DNA from 3 places in the Janthinobacterium sp. JF4 genome. Region 1 is predicted to be linked to each of the others. Evidence: predicted binding sites of a transcription regulator. Region 1 holds the regulator's gene; each other region holds the start of a gene.
What was found. The regulator HrcA, encoded in region 1, represses chaperone genes, less so after heat shock. The targets are predictions, from matches to a motif close to TTAGCACTCNNNNNNNNNGAGTGCTAA.
Positions count from the first base shown of each region.

Region 1 (6,024 bases):
TGGCTGCAGAAGGCGGCCCGCTCGCTCGACAAGGGTGCGCCCAGCTCGGCCGCTTTGGTCTGGGCCATGCGCGGACGCACGCGTCATCTGAGTCTGGCGCAAGTGTTTCAGTTAGAACTGATCGTTGCCGTGCAATGCTGTGCCCATGCCGATTTCCGGGAAGGCGTGCGCGCCTTGCTGATCGACAAGGACAATGCGCCGCAGTGGCAGCCGGGCAGCCTGGCCGACGTCAGCAATGCGTATCTCAATGAATATTTCACGGCGCCGTGGACGCAGCATCCATTGGCCGATTTACATTAAAAGAACAACAGGAGACAGACACATGCAACATATCGCTTTTATCGGCCTGGGCAACATGGGCGCGCCGATGGCCCGCAACCTGGTGGCCGCCGGCTTCCACGTCTCCGTGTTTGACCTGGTGCCAGCGGCCGTGGCGTCGCTCGTCGAGGCGGGCGCCACGGCGGCCGCCTCCGCCAGCGCGGCCGTACAGACGGCTGATGCCGTCATCACCATGCTGCCAGCCAACAAGCACGTGCAGGAACTGTACCTGGCGGCCGGTGGCGTGCTGGACTCGGCCAAGCCGGGCGCCTTGTTTATCGATTGCAGCACCATTGCTGCCGATGTGGCGCGCCAGGTGGCGCAGGCGGCCAGCGCACGGGGCTTTGCGATGATCGATGCGCCCGTTTCGGGCGGCACGGCGGGCGCGGCGGCCGGCACCCTGACCTTCATCGTCGGCGGCAGCGTAGCGGCCTTGCAGCAGGCGCGGCCTTTGCTGGAAAAGATGGGCAAGAACATCTTCCATGCGGGCGAGGCGGGTGCAGGCCAGGTGGCGAAGATTTGCAACAACATGCTCCTGGGCATTCTGATGGCCGGTACGGCCGAGGCGCTGAACCTGGGCGTGGCGCATGGCCTGGATCCAAAAGTATTGTCCGACATCATGGCCAAGAGCTCTGGCCGCAACTGGACCCTGGAAGTGTACAACCCGTGGCCGGGCGTCATGGAGGGCACGCCCGCGTCGCGCAATTACACTGGCGGCTTCGGCACGGCGCTGATGCTGAAAGACCTGGGCCTGGCGCAGCAGTCGGCCCTGTCGGCCAACGCGCCCACGCCCTTGGGTGGGCTGGTGCGCCAGTTGTATCAGATGCATGCGCAAGCCGGTTATGCGCAGCAGGATTTCTCCAGCATCGTGCAGATGCTGCAGCCCGGGTTGAACAAACCCGTTTGAGGAATTTTGGGCAAAAAAAAGCCCGCTGGTAAAAGCGGGCTAAATCCAATTCTTGGAAGAGTTGGAGGAGACAGATGCATTATGCTGCATCGCCACATATAACTCCAATTTATCTTTGGAATATCAAGTATATATTTCCGTGATATCTCTTCCTGACAGCCGCGCTGCGGCTGCCAGCGCTACTGCCTTAGCCCGGATTGCAGGTGATCTGCACGGTCGTCACATCCGCTTCACCCATGGTGCCGATACCGCCGGTGTTCTCCACCACAGCGCATTTCAGGCCGGTCGGCTGCGTAAACACGCTGATGCCATACTTGTCGCCATCGGCAATACGCGTCCCGAGGATGAAGGTCTTGCTATCCTTGGCCACCGTGGTTTGCGCCGTACCGTTGATCAGGACCAGGCCGTCGGCTGTCAGGCCCGTCACCGTACCGCCCACCGTGTAGGAATTCTGCATACACGTGACTGTTGCCTGAATGCTCACATAGTGACCAGCCGAACCGGAACCGTTACCGACGGCGCAATTCATGTGGGCAGGTTGTTTCTGCACGGTGATGTTGTAGTCGGTGCCATAGTCGATGCGTTTGGTAAAGGTAAACGACGTTTTGCCGGATTCAACCGGCAGGCTTTCGCCGCCGTTGGCCAGGATCAGGCCATTGGTGTTCAAGTTGCTGATGGTGCCGCTGACATCATACGAGGCCTTGCCACCGCAAGCGGCCAGTCCCAGGGTCAGCAGCAGCGCGGCGATCGGGCGCAGGCAGGATAACTTCATGTATTTCTCCAATGCAATATAGTGATGACGAACCGCGTGGCTTACAGCGGCGTGCAGTGCAGTGCGGCGCTGGTCGTGGCGGCTGAACCCATGGTGCCGTTGACAATGCGGCCGTCGGCGCTGGTGTTGGCAGAGGCCTCGAATTTGCACGTCTGGCCTGTTGGATACGACGAGATGGAAATATTGTAGGCGATGCCGTCATCGACATGCGGGAACGTATAGGCAGTACTGCCTGTCAGCGGGCTGGTGCTGGTATTGCCGATCGCCAGGGTCAAACCGTCAGCGGTCAAGCCCGTGACCGTGCCGCTCAGCGGGTAGGAATTGGTCTGGCAGCTCACCACGGCCGTGGTCACGGAGTAGCTCGATGCTTTGCCGGTGCCATTGACAATCTTGCACACGGCACCCTTGGGCTGTTCCGCGATGGTGATATCGTAGCGGTCATCGGAACTGAGCAGCTTGGTGAAAACAAAGGAGGACTGGCCCGCGGAAACCGGCAAGCGTTCCCCGTCATTCAGGAGAATCAGGCCAGTCTTGGCCAGACCGGTAACCTGGCCTTGCAGATACAGGTTGCCACCGCTGCCGCCGCAGGCTGCCAGTGTGACGGCGCAAGCCGCCGCCAGCATCGAGCGCAGGTACAAATTTTTCATACATTCTCCAAAACGAATTAGGTTGGGTAGCGCAACGCGGACGCTGGCGCCGCATTGGAATGGCGCCTATTTTAGTCTATCTGGCAAGCAGGATGACCTTGCCTTGTATCACCCTGTAACAATTTTTCGCCGGGAAGCGCTGGCCCGGCCCCATTTCACGGGGGCGCAGCCATGCCGGCGGCGGCGATCGGTGCGACAATAGATGCACCCTGCGCAGCGTGACGCAGCATCCCATAGTGAGTCCCATGTCCCTTGCCCCTGTAAAACCCGCCGTGCCGCCCAAGGCCATCCTGTTCGACCTCGACGATACCTTGTGGCCGATCGCACCCGTGATTGCCGCCGCGGAAACCCTGCTGCACGACTGGCTGGCCACGCATGCGCCCAAGGTGGCGCAGCAGTTTTCCATCGAGGTGCTGCGCCAGCATCGCCTGGCCATGCTCAACGAACAACCGCATTTTCATGGCAATCTGATCGAGTTGCGCCGCGCCGGCTTGTTGGCCGCCTTCGAGGCTGCTGGCGAGGATCCCGCCCTGGTCGACGGGGCCATCCTGCACTTCCTGGCCGCGCGCAATCGCGTCCAGCCGTATGACGACGTCTTGCCGGGCCTGGCCTGGATGCGCCAGCGCATGCTGGTCGGCTCGATCTCGAATGGCAATGCGGACCTTGACGTTATCGGCCTGGCGCAGCATTTCAAGGTATCGATCGCCGCCAGCGACTTTGGCGTGGCCAAGCCCGACGCCAGCATCTTCCTGGCCGCTTGCGCCGCGCTGGAGGTGGCGCCGCATGAAGCCGTGTATGTCGGTGACGACCTGTATTTCGACGTGACGGGAGCGCAGGGGGCCGGCATGCGTGCCGTCTGGATGAACCGCAAGGGCAGCGACGCGCACCTGGCCGCCGGCGTGCAGCCCGACGCCATCTGTGCCAACTTTGACGAGTTGCTGCAATGGCTGCAGCAGCAAGATTGATCGCCGCGGGACGGGCGAACGTGCATAATAGGCGCTGTTGATGCATGTTCGGCCGCTTTCGTTGCCGCTTGCTTAACAAAATGCTTGCTTAAAGAATACTTGCTTAAATAAGACACCATGCAACTCGATACACGTGCCCAAACACTGCTGAAAGCCCTGGTCGAGCGATATATCGCCGACGGCCTGCCGGTCGGTTCGCGCGCCCTGTCGAAAATTTCCGGCCTCGACCTGTCGCCGGCCACGATCCGCAACATCATGGCCGATCTGGAAGAGCTCGGTTATGTGTCCAGTCCGCACACCTCGGCCGGGCGCATCCCCACGCCGCGCGGCTACCGCATCTTTGTCGACACCTTGCTGACCGTCCGGCATCTGGACGAGCACATGGTGGAGTCGCGCATGCGCCTGCAGACGCCGCAGCCGCAAAAAACCATCGCCAACGCGGCGCAGATGCTGTCGTCGCTGTCGCAGTTTGCCGGCGTCGTGCTCACTCCGCGCCGCGAATCCGTGTTCCAGCAAATCGAATTCCTGCGCCTGTCCGAAAAACGCATCCTGCTCGTCATCGTCGCCCCCGGCGGCGACGTGCAGAACCGTTTATTGCTGACGGAGGCCGACTATACGCCGGCGCAACTGGTGCAATCGGCCAATTACATCAACCAGAATTATGGCGGCCTGTCGTTTGACGCCGTGCGCGTGCGCCTGCAGGGCGAATTGCGCCAGCTGCGCGACGATATGGGCAGCCTGATGCAGGCGGCCGTGGAAGCGGGCAGCGAAGCGATGGCCGACCATAGCGACGACATGGTCATTTCCGGCGAGCGCAACTTGCTCAGCGTGAGCGATCTGTCATCGAACATGCATTCGCTGCGCCAGATGTTCGACATGTTCGAGCAAAAGACGGGCTTGATGCAGCTGCTCGACGTGTCGAGCAAGGCGACGGGCGTGCAGATTTTCATCGGCGGCGAATCGAACCTGGTGCCGATGGATGAGATGAGCGTGGTGACGGCGCCGTATGAAGTCAACGGCAAGATCGTGGGGACGCTGGGAGTGATCGGACCGACGCGCATGGCCTACGAACGCGTCATCCCGATTGTCGATATCACGGCTAAATTGCTGTCAAGCGCACTCAGCCATAATTGATCGTAATGCCTGGCGCGCCAGCCGCCCCGTGGGAGCGGCCAGCTGTGGTCAGGCGGTTTTGTGCGGGCAAGCCGTCTTGATGCAGTTGCCGTAGATGGCCAGGGCGTGTTCGGCGATCTTGAAGCCGCGCTCTTCGGCCACTTTTTGCTGGCGGACTTCGATGTCTTCGTCGAAGAATTCCTCGACCCGGCCACAGTCGAGGCACACCAGGTGATCGTGGTGGGAACCTTCGTTGAGCTCGAAAATCGCCTTGCCGGTTTCAAAATGGTTACGGTTGAGCAAGCCTGCCTGTTCGAATTGCGTCAGGACACGGTAGACAGTTGCCAAACCGACATCCATATTGTCGGCCAGCAGAATTTTGTAGACGTCTTCCGCTGTCAGGTGGCGTACCGGGCTACTCTGGAAGATATCGAGTATCTTCAGGCGTGGCAAGGTGGCTTTCAGGCCGCTTGCCTTGAGATCACTAGGATTGTTACTCATGTTTGTTGCTCGTATGTGGGTCAGGTGCTTTATCATATAGCGTTTTGTCGGGGAGTGCCAAAATATGCTTTTTTTTGGCGGGCCGGTCACTCCTGGCGTTTTGTTCATCCAATTGAGGTCATTTATGCGCGTAACACCGGCTGTATTGCCATCTCTCTGGCACCGTATTTCATTTCGAGCACCAGTCGTGGCAGGCATGGTCTGTGTCGCGCTGGCCATGTCCGGCTGCGCCAGCCGTGGCATCCTGGGCGAAAAGCCGGCAGCTGCTCAAAAAGAAGGCAAGGAACTGGTTCCCGAACAGGGCGCACAAACGACCACCATCACGCCGCTGCAAAAATTCATGTGGTTTTTCTCGCCATACCGTCCTGACATTCAACAAGGCAACTTTGTCTCCGAAGAGATGCTGGCCCAGTTGAAAGTGGGCATGACGCGCGACCAGGTGCGTTTCGTGCTCGGCACCTCCCTGCTGACCGATATCTTCCATGCCGACCGCTGGGATTATCCATTCCGCCTGGCCCGGGGCAGTGGCGAAACCACCAGCAGCCGCGTGGTCGTGTACTTCGGCAAGGATGGCAAGGTTGAACGTTTCGAAGGCGGCAACTTGCCGACGGAGAAAGAATACATCGATCGCATCGCCGGTCCGTCGCCGTTCGCCAAGGTCGCGAAGGTCGCCAAGGCCGACGCGCCTGCCGCAGTCGTGCCATCGCCCGTGGCGCCGAGCGCCGTGCCGGTGCCAGCCGATGCCGCGCCAGCCATTCCTGTGAGCAAGCCGGAAGTTGCCCCCGCACCTGCCGCCGAGCC
Region 1 covers NZ_JCAQAV010000052.1:25,257-31,280, forward strand. The annotation lists gene AC54AF_RS24745 (enoyl-CoA hydratase/isomerase family protein) at 1-300, shown strand, start outside; gene mmsB (3-hydroxyisobutyrate dehydrogenase) at 248-1,225, shown strand; gene AC54AF_RS24755 (hypothetical protein) at 1,413-1,997, opposite strand; gene AC54AF_RS24760 (hypothetical protein) at 2,039-2,644, opposite strand; gene AC54AF_RS24765 (HAD family hydrolase) at 2,890-3,609, shown strand; gene hrcA (heat-inducible transcriptional repressor HrcA) at 3,727-4,743, shown strand; gene fur (ferric iron uptake transcriptional regulator) at 4,792-5,223, opposite strand; gene AC54AF_RS24780 (outer membrane protein assembly factor BamE) at 5,420-6,024, shown strand, end outside.

Region 2 (6,024 bases), on a different contig from region 1:
CGTCCGTCTGCGAGGGCGTCAGGCGCACTGCCAGCGGCGCCGCATTGCCCAGGCCCTTGTTGCTCCATTCACGGCTCTTGCCATCCTCTTCATCTTTCAAGGTGCGCACGGCGGCCGTCAGCAAGGCCTGTTTTTCCTTCGCATTCAGCTTGGCGATAGTGACGTCGGACAGGAATGGCGGATACGCGACGGGCGCCGGGTCCTTGCCCTGCACATCCCAGCGTCCGCTGTTCTGCGAACAGGTGCGGCGGCTCAGGTCCTGCGACTTGCCGCCGGCCGTGACGACGAATTTCAGGTCGCGGCAGATGTGCGCCTTCAGGCTGTGTTCCGTCATGCCGGAATTACTGAAGTGATATGTGACCTTCACCAGCACGCCGCTATCGCCACCGTTGTCCCATACATGGGCTTCCTGGTCGTCGTCATCCTTGTTCAAGTCGTTGAACAGCTCACCCAGCAGCATTTCCTTTTCCAGTGGCGTCAGGGCCGCCACGGTGATCTCGTCGACGATGGTGGGCGTTTGCGCGGCGGCATTGCCCAGGCAAACGAGACCGATCAGGGTGGCGCCCAGCAGGCGCAGGGCGGGACGGGAAGTAGTCGATGGCATGATGTGCTTTCTGGTGCAGGTGGCGATATTGATATGCAATTGCAATCATCTTATCAAATTCCATAGTGAAACTCTGTTTCTTGCGCCTACAGGAACGCCCCCTATCCGGACGGCATGCTAGAGTCGCTGCTGCTGACGCCCGGGAACGCGGCTTGTGCTGGCGCAAACCCTGTGCAGATGCAGGCTCTGCTTATCATGTATGTATATGTTCCTCTTGAATAAGCCCTTGAAGTTGACCCATACCGTCCCTATAATTAGCACTCGTTAGTAGAGAGTGCTAACAAACTCTTTCGTAGCAATCCTCAGGACTGATGGTGCTTGCCAGACCACTGCAGGGAACGCTACGCGGCGGGCGACGCCGCGATGCACCACTGCCGGATAAGGCAAGGACAGGATGACATGGGGTTTGCTTGACCGTTGCGGGCTGCTTTCAACGGCAGTCACTGAAAGCACGTCTGGCGCTGTGCCGGACATGTATTCATTTAGCAACATTTATCCATTGAACTTTAAGGAGTTTTGTATGAATCTGCGCCCATTGAACGATCGCGTCATCGTCAAACGCCTCGACCAGGAAACCAAAACTGCGTCCGGCCTCATCATTCCTGATGCAGCTGCTGAAAAACCGGATCAAGGCGAAGTCCTTGCCGTAGGCAATGGCAAGATTCTCGACGACGGCAAAGTGCGTCCTCTGGATGTCAAAGTGGGCGACCGCGTCCTGTTCGGCAAGTACGCCGGCCAAACCGTCAAAGTTGACGGCGATGAGCTGCTGGTCATGCGCGAAGAAGACATCATGGCGATCGTCGTCAAGTAATTGTTTCCACGTTTTAGATAACTGATTCCGAAATTTCTGGAGAATTGAACATGGCAGCTAAAGAAGTAGTATTCGGCGACGCAGCGCGCGCCAAGATGGTCGAAGGCGTCAATATCCTCGCCAACGCAGTCAAAGTAACCTTGGGCCCGAAAGGCCGCAACGTCGTCCTGGAGCGCTCGTTCGGCGCCCCTACCGTCACCAAGGATGGTGTCTCGGTCGCGAAAGAAGTTGAACTCAAAGACAAGCTCATGAACATGGGCGCGCAAATGGTCAAGGAAGTGGCTTCCCGCACCAGCGACAACGCCGGCGACGGCACCACCACCGCCACCGTGCTGGCACAAGCCATCGTGCGCGAAGGCATGAAGTTCGTTGCCGCCGGCATGAACCCGATGGACCTGAAGCGCGGTATCGACAAGGCAGTTGCCGCCACCGTCGAAGAACTGGCGAAAATCGCCCGTCCTTGCACCACGACCAAAGAAATCGCCCAAGTTGGCGCGATCTCGGCGAACTCGGACTACTCGATCGGCGAGCGTATCGCTGAAGCGATGGAAAAAGTCGGTAAAGAAGGCGTCATCACCGTGGAAGACGGCAAGTCGCTGAACGACGAGCTGGACATCGTTGAAGGCATGCAGTTCGACCGCGGCTACCTGTCGCCATACTTCATCAACAACCCGGAGAAACAAGTTGCCGTACTGGACAGCCCATTCGTCCTGCTGTGCGACAAGAAAATCTCGAACATCCGTGACCTGCTGCCGGTACTGGAACAAGTCGCAAAAGCTGGCCGTCCACTGCTGATCATCGCGGAAGACATCGAAGGCGAAGCGCTGGCGACCCTGGTGGTGAACAACATCCGCGGCATCCTGAAAACGTGCGCAGTGAAAGCACCTGGCTTCGGCGACCGCCGCAAAGCCATGCTGGAAGACATCGCTGTCCTGACCGGCGGCCAAGTGATCGCTGAAGAAGTCGGCCTGACCCTGGAAAAAGTGACCCTGGCCGAACTGGGCCAGGCGAAACGCATCGAAGTGGGCAAAGAAAACACCATCGTCATCGATGGCGCCGGCGAAGCTGCCTCGATCGAAGCACGCGTGAAACAAGTGCGTGTACAGATCGAAGAAGCGACCTCGGACTACGACCGTGAAAAACTGCAAGAGCGCGTCGCCAAACTGGCTGGCGGCGTTGCCGTGATCAAGGTTGGCGCTGCCACCGAAGTCGAAATGAAAGAGAAAAAAGCCCGCGTTGAAGATGCACTGCACGCTACCCGCGCTGCCGTGGAAGAAGGCATCGTGCCAGGCGGCGGCGTAGCCCTGCTGCGCGCACGCGCCAACATCACGGTCAAGGGCGACAACCCTGATCAAGATGCCGGTATCAAGATCGTCCTGCGCGCAATGGAAGAGCCACTGCGCATGATCGTGCAAAACGCTGGCGAAGAAGCGTCGGTCGTCGTGGCAGCCGTACTGGCTGGCACGGGCAACTACGGCTACAACGCTGCCAACGGCACGTATGGCGACATGGTGGAAATGGGCGTTCTGGACCCAGCCAAAGTGACCCGTTCGGCGCTGCAAAACGCCGCTTCGATCGCTTCGCTGATGCTGACGACCGACTGCATGGTCTGCGAAATCGCTGACGACAAAGCAGGCGGCGGCATGGGCGGCGGCATGGGTGGTATGGGCGGCATGGGCGGCATGGACGGCATGATGTAATCCAGGCGGCCGCGCGCGCAGGCGACGGCGCGCGCAGCCGCCACGCCGGGACAGGACAGGCAGACCAAAAGCTGTTTGCGCCTGCCCGGCAGCCCCGAAAGCCATCTTCTACGGAAGGTGGCTTTTTTTCGCCTATTCATTTAGCAAGCCCGTTGGCAAGCCCGGCGATTGCCCGCCTGCGCGTTTTGCTTTAGCATGGCCGCCATCGTCCTTCTTTCTCATGCCACCATCATGCCGCCACGCGCCTCTTCTTCCAAAACCACCATCATCGCCGGCATCCTGGCCGGCTTGCTGGCAGCCGGGCTCGGCGCCTTCTACCTGCACCAGCAGTCCGCGCCGCACGAGGTCAATGCCCCGGCCGCGCAAAGCCGGGCGGCGCAGGAACAGAACGCGCGCGCCGTCGATGCGCTGATGGCTTTGCCGGAAATCAAGGCGTGGTCGGCACATATCGAAAAGGCATCGGGCGGCCGCGCCCATGGCGCCGTGATGGAAACGTCGCCCGAGACGCGCCTCGTCGATGGCGTCGCCTGTTATCAGCTGAGCTTTGTCGAAAACACGCCGGACGCGGCGCACCGGTGGGAGAGTTTCGTCGTCACGCCCGACGGCAAGCGCATCCTCGTCGACGACATCGTCAGCGGCGACCTGATCAGCCTGGAACAATGGCGCAAGGACAGCGCGCCCCTGCAGCGCATCGCCACGCAGTAACGCCCTGCGCCGGCTGCGGGCGCGATGGCCGGGGACGCTTGCCTTGCAGCGCAAGCTTTACTTTCTGGCATCGAAGCCCGATACTCGCCCACATGCCCGCCATCACTGTCCGCCCCCTCACCCCAGACGACGCCAGCGCCTACCGCGCGCTGCGCCTGGCCGGCATCGCCGAACTGCCCGCTGGCTTCTGCACCACGCATGCGGCGGAAAGCAGCTTGCCGCTGGCACAGATAGCCGAGCGCTTGCGCGCCACCTCCCACCAAATAATATTTGGCGTTTTGGACAAGGAACAATTGATCGCCATGGCCGGCCTGCGCCGCGAACCGATCGCCGTCGTGCATGACAAGGCCAGCCTGTGGGGCGTGTACGTGGCGCCGCTGGCGCGCGGGCGCGGCGCGGGACGGCAACTGGTGCAGGCGGCCATCGACCATGCCTGCGCCATTCCCGAACTGGGCCGCGTGCGCCTTGCCGTGGCACAGGACAACCACGCGGCACTGAGCCTCTACCTGGCTTGCGGTTTTACCCTGGAGGACTGTCCCGCATCGGATGGCATGCTGCAAATGCAACTATTGCTGCCCCGCCCGGCGCGTGCCAGTGCCAGTGCAAGTGCCGAAAGTAATGTCTTTATGAAAATCAATACCTTACAAATCCCTGCGAAATAGCAGACAGGCCGTTTTTTCTGTTGCAAGCAAACGCGGCAGGCCTTAGCATCGCGGCTTACAAAAAAAACTTGGGGAGAGCCAATGTCATCGGCCGAGACACAAACCGCCACGGGCAAGATGCCCCGGCAAATACCGTACATCATCGCCAACGAAGGCTGCGAACGCTTCAGCTTTTACGGCATGCGCAACATCCTGACGCCATTCCTCATCAGCACCTTGCTGCTGATGATCCCGATCGACCAGCGCACGGGCGAAGCCAAGCACGTGTTCCACACCTTCGTCATCGGCGTGTACTTCTTCCCGCTGCTGGGCGGCTGGCTGGCCGACCGCTTCTTTGGCAAGTACAACACCATCTTCTGGCTCAGCCTCGTGTATTGCGCCGGCCATGCCTGCCTGGCCCTGTTTGAAAACAGCGTCAACGGCTTCTATTTCGGCCTGTTCCTGATCGCCTTCGGTTCCGGCGGCATCAAGCCGCTCGTCGCTTCGTTCGTCGGCGACCAGTTCGACCAGACCAACAAGCACAAGGCCAAGCTGGTGTTCGACCTGTTCTACTGGATCATCAACTTCGGCTCCTTCTTCGCTTCGCTGCTGATGCCGATGTTCCTGCGCGACTACGGTCCGTCGATCGCCTTCGGCATCCCCGGCCTGATGATGCTGGCCGCCACCCTCGTCTTCTGGATGGGCGCCAAGAAATACGTGCACGTGCCGCCGGCACCGCCGAACCCCGATTCGTTCACCCGCGTGGCCCGCACGGCCCTGCTGGCCCGCGTCGATGGCGGTTCGCGTCCCGGCCTGTATGTGGCCTACGTCGGCGTGATCGGCGCCCTGTATGCGTTCTACAGCATTTCCGAATGGGGCTTCGTGATTTCCGCGTGTACCGCGCTGGTATTGCTGCTGGCCTTCGGCAGCATCGGCACGGCCATGCAGCTGGAACGCGCGCGCGGCATCCACCCTGACGAAGCCGTCGAAGGCGTGCGCGCCGTGCTGCGCATCCTCGTCATCTTCGCCCTCGTCACGCCGTTCTTCTCGCTGTTCGACCAGAAGGCTTCGACGTGGATCGTGCAGGCGAACACCATGGAAAAACCAAGCTGGTTCCTGCCGGCGCAGATGCAGGCGCTGAACCCGATGCTGGTGATGCTCTTGATCCCGTTCAACAACCTGGTGCTGTACCCGATGCTGAACCGCTTCGGCCTGGAAGCGACGGCCCTGCGCCGCATGACGGCCGGTATCGGCTTTTCCTCGCTGGCCTGGATCGTCATCGGCTTGCTGCAACTGGCCCTCGACAGCGGCAACGCCGTCTCCATCATGTGGCAGATCCTGCCGTACGCCCTGCTGACGTTTGGCGAAGTGCTGGTCTCGGCGACAGGACTGGAGTTTGCGTACAGCCAGGCGCCCGTGTCGATGAAGGGCGCCATCATGAGCTTCTGGAACCTGTCGACCACGGTGGGCAACCTGTGGGTGCTGATCGTCAACCGCAGCGTCATGAACGAAGGCGTGATCGGCAAGATCGCCGAAAGCGGCATCAGCGTGACGGCCTTCCAG
Region 2 covers NZ_JCAQAV010000005.1:34,031-40,054, forward strand. The annotation lists gene AC54AF_RS06960 (hypothetical protein) at 1-604, opposite strand, end outside; gene groES (co-chaperone GroES) at 1,125-1,415, shown strand; gene groL (chaperonin GroEL) at 1,466-3,115, shown strand; gene AC54AF_RS06975 (hypothetical protein) at 3,311-3,820, shown strand; gene AC54AF_RS06980 (GNAT family N-acetyltransferase) at 3,913-4,482, shown strand; gene AC54AF_RS06985 (POT-type proton-dependent oligopeptide transporter) at 4,564-6,024, shown strand, end outside.
Region 2: a site for HrcA is predicted at 859-885, ahead of groES (co-chaperone GroES). Genes of this name have one in related genera too.

Region 3 (6,024 bases), on a different contig from region 1:
GAAAGTGCTGCTGATCGACCTGCTCTCGCCGCTGGAAAAGCGCTTCGAGCTGGGCCGCCACAAGCCGCTGGTGATGATGATTTCCGGCGTGAATGGCGCCGGCAAGACCACCACCATCGGCAAGCTGGCCAAGCACATGCAGTCGAACAATCAATCCGTGCTGCTGGCTGCGGGCGACACCTTCCGCGCTGCCGCGCGCGAGCAGCTGATGGTGTGGGGCGAGCGCAACAACGTCACCGTGATTTCGCAGGAATCGGGCGACCCGGCCGCCGTGGCCTACGACTCGGTGCAATCGGCGAAGGCGCGCGGCATCGACGTGGTGATGGTCGATACGGCAGGACGCTTGCCGACACAGTTGCACCTGATGGAGGAATTGAAGAAAATCAAGCGCGTGATCGGCAAGGGCATGGAGGGCGCGCCGCATGAAACCCTGCTCGTCATCGACGGCAACACGGGCCAGAATGCCCTCACGCAAGTGAAGGCCTTCGACGATGCCCTGCAATTGAGCGGCCTGGTGATCACCAAGCTGGACGGTACCGCCAAGGGCGGCGTGCTGGCGGCGATTGCCCGCGTACGCCCCGTGCCCGTGTATTTCATCGGCATCGGTGAGAAAATTGAAGACTTGCAGCCTTTCGTGGCTGCCGAATTTGTCGAAGCGCTGCTCGGATAAGCCTATACATGATTGAATTTCAGCACGTCTCCAAGCAATACTCCGCCGACGCCGTCGCGCTCAGCGACATTTCGCTCAATATTGCCAAAGGCGAGCTGGTATTTTTAGCGGGCCCGTCCGGCGCCGGCAAATCCACCTTGCTGAAAATGATCGCCGCCATGGAACGCCCCACGTCGGGCAAGCTGATCGTCAATGGCCAGGACATGGCGAAGATCAAGCCGGCCGGCGTGCCCTTCCTGCGCCGCAACATGGGCCTGATCTTCCAGCAGCAAAAATTATTGAACGACCGCTCCATCCTGGCCAACGTCATGCTGCCGCTGCTCGTCGTCGGCGCGCATAAAGTTGCCGCGGAACAGCGCGCCCGCGCCGCGCTCGACAAAGTGGGACTGCTGGACCGCGCCATGGCGCGTCCGCTGTCGCTGTCGGGCGGCGAGCAGCAGCGCGTGTCGATCGCGCGCGCCATCGTCAACCGGCCGCAGATCATCCTGGCCGACGAACCGACGGCCAACCTGGACCGCGCCAGCGCCAATAAGGTGCTCGACGCCCTGAAAGCATTTCATTCAGTGGGCGTGACCTGCCTCATTTCCAGCCACGACGAACAGATGCTCGACGCCGCCGCCCGCGTGATCCACCTGAAAAACGGCCAGCTGGTGGCCATCGACAAGGCCACCCAGGCGCCCGTCTTCGCCCCGCCCGATCCCGATTTCGCGCCCTCCCCCGGCCCGGACGACGCGCAGGGAGAGCAGGCATGAGAGGCTGGTTCCGTCAACACCGCTTCGCCTTCGGTTCGGCGCTGATTCATTTGCGCAAGTCGCCGGGCGGCTTCTTGCTGAACGTGCTCGTCGTCGCGATCGCCCTGTCGCTGCCATTCGCCGGCTTGACCATGCTCGACAATGTGCGCCCGATGTCGGAGCAGATGTCCGTCGACCCGGAAATCAGCGTCTTCCTGAAGATCGACACGCCACGCGAGCAAGCCGTGGCCCTGGCTGGCGCCATGCGCAAGATCGTCGGCGAGCAAAAGGCGAAGATCGTCTTCATCCCGCGCGAACAGGCGCTGGACTCGCTGAAAAACAAGAGCGGCCTGGCCGACGTGCTCAGCACCCTGGGCGACAATCCCTTGCCCGACAGTTATGTATTGAAACTCGATGCCTTCAGCAGCGCCAGCGAGGCGCAGGATGTCGATGCGGTGGCGGAACAGTTGCGCCAGTTGCCATTCGTGGAATCGGCGCAAGTCGATTCGGCCTGGGTCAAGCGCCTGGCGGCCTTGCTGGGCGTACTGCGCCTGGTGCTGCTGCTGCTGGCGATCACCCTGGGCGTGGCCGTGATCGCCGTGGTCTTCAATACCATCCGCTTGCAGGTGATGCAGCAGCGCGATGAAATCAGCATCTCGAAGCTGATCGGCGCCACCGACACCTTCATCCACCGCCCTTTCTACTACACAGGCGCCCTGCTGGGCCTGTGCGCCGGTGCGCTGGCCCTGGGCGCCGTGGCACTGGCCTTGCAGCCGCTGAATACCGCGATTGCCGAGTTTGCCCGCCTGTATGCGTCCGAATTCCAGCTGGTGCCGCTGGCGCCGCTGCCGATGGCTGGCTTGCTGGCCATCAGCGCCGGCCTGGGCCTGATCGGCGCCTTCCTCTGCGTGCAGCGCCACCTGGCGCGCCTGAACTGATCTTCCCTCCCATGGCGGCGCTCCTGGCGTCGCCATGCGCCGCGTCATCCTTATACTGCTGTTATCTTGATATTAAACAAGTATTCTTAAGGCTCGCTTCAGCCAAAGGCCGTAGACTAGCCTTGTTGTCGTGAAGCGCTATCTCGCGATGTTCAGACATATATATCAAGCATTCATTCGCCATAGTATTTAGGCTATCAGATCGATTAAATGTGCTGATTGGCACTCGCAAGCAGAGAGTGCTAATATAGGGACATACCAACAGCAGAACCGCCATGGACGCCAGATGAAGATGGTGCCGCGATCTGCAAAGTGCAAGACCGAATACGCAAACAGACAAGTGGATCACGTCGCGTGACGTGGCCAACGGGAACAAAGCAAGACTACGAGGGAGAAAACATGACTATGATGTCCGCAACGTCCGCCTTAGTGCCGACCAAAAGTAATGCGCTGGGCCTCGGGTTCACTGGCAATCTGGGCAATATCGACGCCTATATTTCGGCCGTGAACCGCCTGCCCATGTTGACCCATGACGAAGAAATTTCGCTGGCGACACGCCTGCGTGAAAAAAATGACCTGGCCGCCGCGCAAGAACTGGTGCTGTCGCACCTGCGCCTGGTGGTCTCGATTGCCCGCGGCTACCTGGGCTATGGCTTGCCGCATGCCGACCTGATTCAGGAAGGCAATATCGGCTTGATGAAAGCCGTGAAACGCTTCGATCCGGATCAGGGCGTGCGCCTGGTGTCGTACGCCATGCACTGGGTGAAAGCCGAGATGCACGAGTACATCCTGAAAAACTGGCGCCTGGTCAAGGTCGCGACGACGAAGGCACAGCGCAAGCTGTTCTTCAACCTGCGCAGCCACAAGACGGGCCTCGATGCGATGACGCCGAAGCAGATCGATGCGCTGGCCAAGCTGCTCGACGTGAAGCGCGAAGAAGTGATCGAAATGGAAACGCGCTTGAGCGGCCGCGACATCGCGCTGGAATCGCCGACCGACGATGAAGACGACAAGTTTTCGCCGATCGCCTACCTGTCGTCGGAGCAAAGCGAGCCGACCAAGGTGCTGGAAGCGGAACAAGTGACGCGCCTGCAATCGGAAGGTCTGGAAACGGCCTTGAGCAAGCTGGACGCCCGTTCGCGCCGCATCATCGAAGCGCGCTGGCTGGCCAACGACGACGGCTCCGGCGCCACCCTGCACGCTTTGGCTGAAGAGTTCGGCGTATCGGCCGAGCGCATCCGCCAGATCGAAGTGGCTGCGCTGAAAAAAATGAAGGGCGCCCTGGCCGCCTGGGTGTAGTCGAAAGCAATGCCGTAATGCAAAAGGCGCCGCAAGGCGCCTTTTAGTTTTGAGCTTTGATATTTATCAACAGATAAACATTGTCGACCGTTAAGCTGCAGCCAGGCCCTTGACGAGGACTTCGGCAACCAATTCATTCAGATCCGCGCCGCGCTCCTTGGCCAGGGTCTGCAATTGCAGCACCAGATCGCTGTTCAGCTTGACGGCGAATGGCACCAGGCCCAGGGCCTGATCGCGCTTGCGCTGCTCACGGCGGTCGACGACGACCGCTTCCTTACCGAATGCACCGGCGCCGGGAACATTCATCTTTCCCATCAGTTTCTTGGCATCGCTTTTCGCCAGGGCAGTTTTTTTCATGGTTGTTTCCTGATTTTCAAAACAGCCATTCTACGCAGTAATCGGCGCGCCGCGTGGCCGGCGCATCAATTCATCCACAGCGCGTCAATAGGGCGCCGGAAAAATATCATTTTGCTACTATCATTTCATCCCTCGCGTGAACAAGCACGCCGGGGACGCTCCACCTGAAAGGAAAAACATGCCTTACCTGACCCGCTCTTACCGCACCATGCTGCTCCCCCTGTTCTTCGCCTGCCTGGCCGTGCTGGCTGGCTGCGGCGCGGCCGGCAGCGCCGGCGACGCGGAAAACACGCCGCGCAGCGTCACCCACGTGCTCTCGCCGGGCGAACAGGTCGCCATCACGGCCACCGATACCCTGAAACTGGAGCGCGTCAACGACAGCCGCTGCCGCAAGGGCGCCGTGTGCGTGTGGAAAGGCTACGTCAGCTACAGTTTCAGTCTGCTCAACAGCGCTGGCGCGACCGATATCGTCTTGTCCGATTCCATGCCCGGCGCCGCCAGTTCCGTCACCGTCAACCACCTGACGTTCACCCTGCTCGACGTCGACCCGGCCACGCCGCCCGCCCTCGACGCGGGCGCGCCCACGTACCGGGTCAAAGTGAAAATCACGCAGGGCGCGCTGCCCCGCTAGCCTTCGTGGCGCTGGCGGCTGTCGGCCGGCGCCTGTTGCCGGTCCAGCATGCCGTAATCGCGCACGACGCCGGCGATGCGCAGCCGGTAATCGTCAAACACGCCCTGCCGGCCGGCCGATTGCGCCGCGCGGTGCGCTTCCAGCTGCCGCCACTGCGCCAGCGCCGCCTCGTCGCGGAAAAACGAGAGCGACAGCAATTTGCCTGGCTCGCTCAAGCTGCTGAAGCGCTCGATGGAAATGAAACCGTCCACTTCATCGAGCAGGGGTCGCAGCGCGGCGGCCAGGTCCAGGTACTGCTGGCGGCCATCGGCGCTGGGCCAGACTTCGAAAATCACGGCAATCATGCTATTTCTCCCGTATTAAAAACAGGGATGCGGGCGTTCAGCGACGGCAGATAGCGCCATGCCAGCGGCATGCCTTGCAGCCCATCGGCCCAAGCCTGCAGACAAGCTGTGGCGGTGGCGTGCGCAATGGACTGGCCCGGACAGACGTGGCGGCCATGGCCAAAGCCGAACTCCGCCTGGCCGGCGCTGGCCAGCACGACGACGATCATCTGCCCGGCCGGCACGCGCACGCCGTTGAATTCCATGGCATCCGCCGTGTAGCGGCGCGTGTTGTGAATGGCGGGATCACGCTGGCTGACCTCGCGCAGCATGGCCGGCCATCGCTGCGGCGTTGCGCGCAGTTGCGGCAACAAATCCGGCTGCGTGCGCAAGGCAACGATGGCATTGCCCAGCAAGCCGGCCGTGGCATCGCACGTCTGCGACAGCAGACCCACGAGGTTGGCCAGCACGCCGTCTCCCATGGCATCGGCCTCTGCCACGATAGCGTGCAGCAAGCTGCCGGGCCTCACGTCGCCCTCGCCCTCGCGCAGCAGGCGGCGAAAACTGTGCAGCAAGGCATCGGCAGCCACCTGTGCGCCGGCCAGTTGGACTCCATTGCTCAGCGGCGACAGGCAGGCGACAAAATCGCGCGTCCAGGCAGCCAGCGCCGGCCATTGCGCTGGCGCAAAGCCCAGCAAGTGCGCCATGGCAAACAGGGGCAACTCAAAAATCGCCTCGTTCAGCTGCGCGGCGCTGCCGGGCACGCGCTCGCTGGCAATCTGCAGCACCCGCTCCTGCAGGCGCGCCAGATCCACCTGGCCCAGCGCGCGCGCCAGCACCTGTTTCGGCACGGCATGCCGTTCGCCATCGTTCATGCGCACCAGTTCCGCAAAAACCGCGCCGCACGGCGTGCCCGCCAGAGTATCCGGCACCGGCTGGCCGGTCGGCCGCACGCGGCAAGCGGAATGCGTGAGCACGGCCAGCACGCCGGCCGCGCCCGTCGCCAGCCAGCAATCGAGCTGCGCATCGAATCGCAGCGGCGGACCGTCCGCCAGGCGGCGATAGTAATCATACG
Region 3 covers NZ_JCAQAV010000027.1:5,673-11,696, reverse strand. The annotation lists gene ftsY (signal recognition particle-docking protein FtsY) at 1-670, shown strand, start outside; gene AC54AF_RS18595 (cell division ATP-binding protein FtsE) at 679-1,422, shown strand; gene ftsX (permease-like cell division protein FtsX) at 1,419-2,339, shown strand; gene rpoH (RNA polymerase sigma factor RpoH) at 2,745-3,638, shown strand; gene AC54AF_RS18580 (hypothetical protein) at 3,729-3,995, opposite strand; gene AC54AF_RS18575 (hypothetical protein) at 4,174-4,626, shown strand; gene AC54AF_RS18570 (antibiotic biosynthesis monooxygenase family protein) at 4,623-4,970, opposite strand; gene AC54AF_RS18565 (cytochrome P450) at 4,967-6,024, opposite strand, start outside.
Region 3: a site for HrcA is predicted at 2,559-2,585, ahead of rpoH (RNA polymerase sigma factor RpoH). Genes of this name have one in related genera too.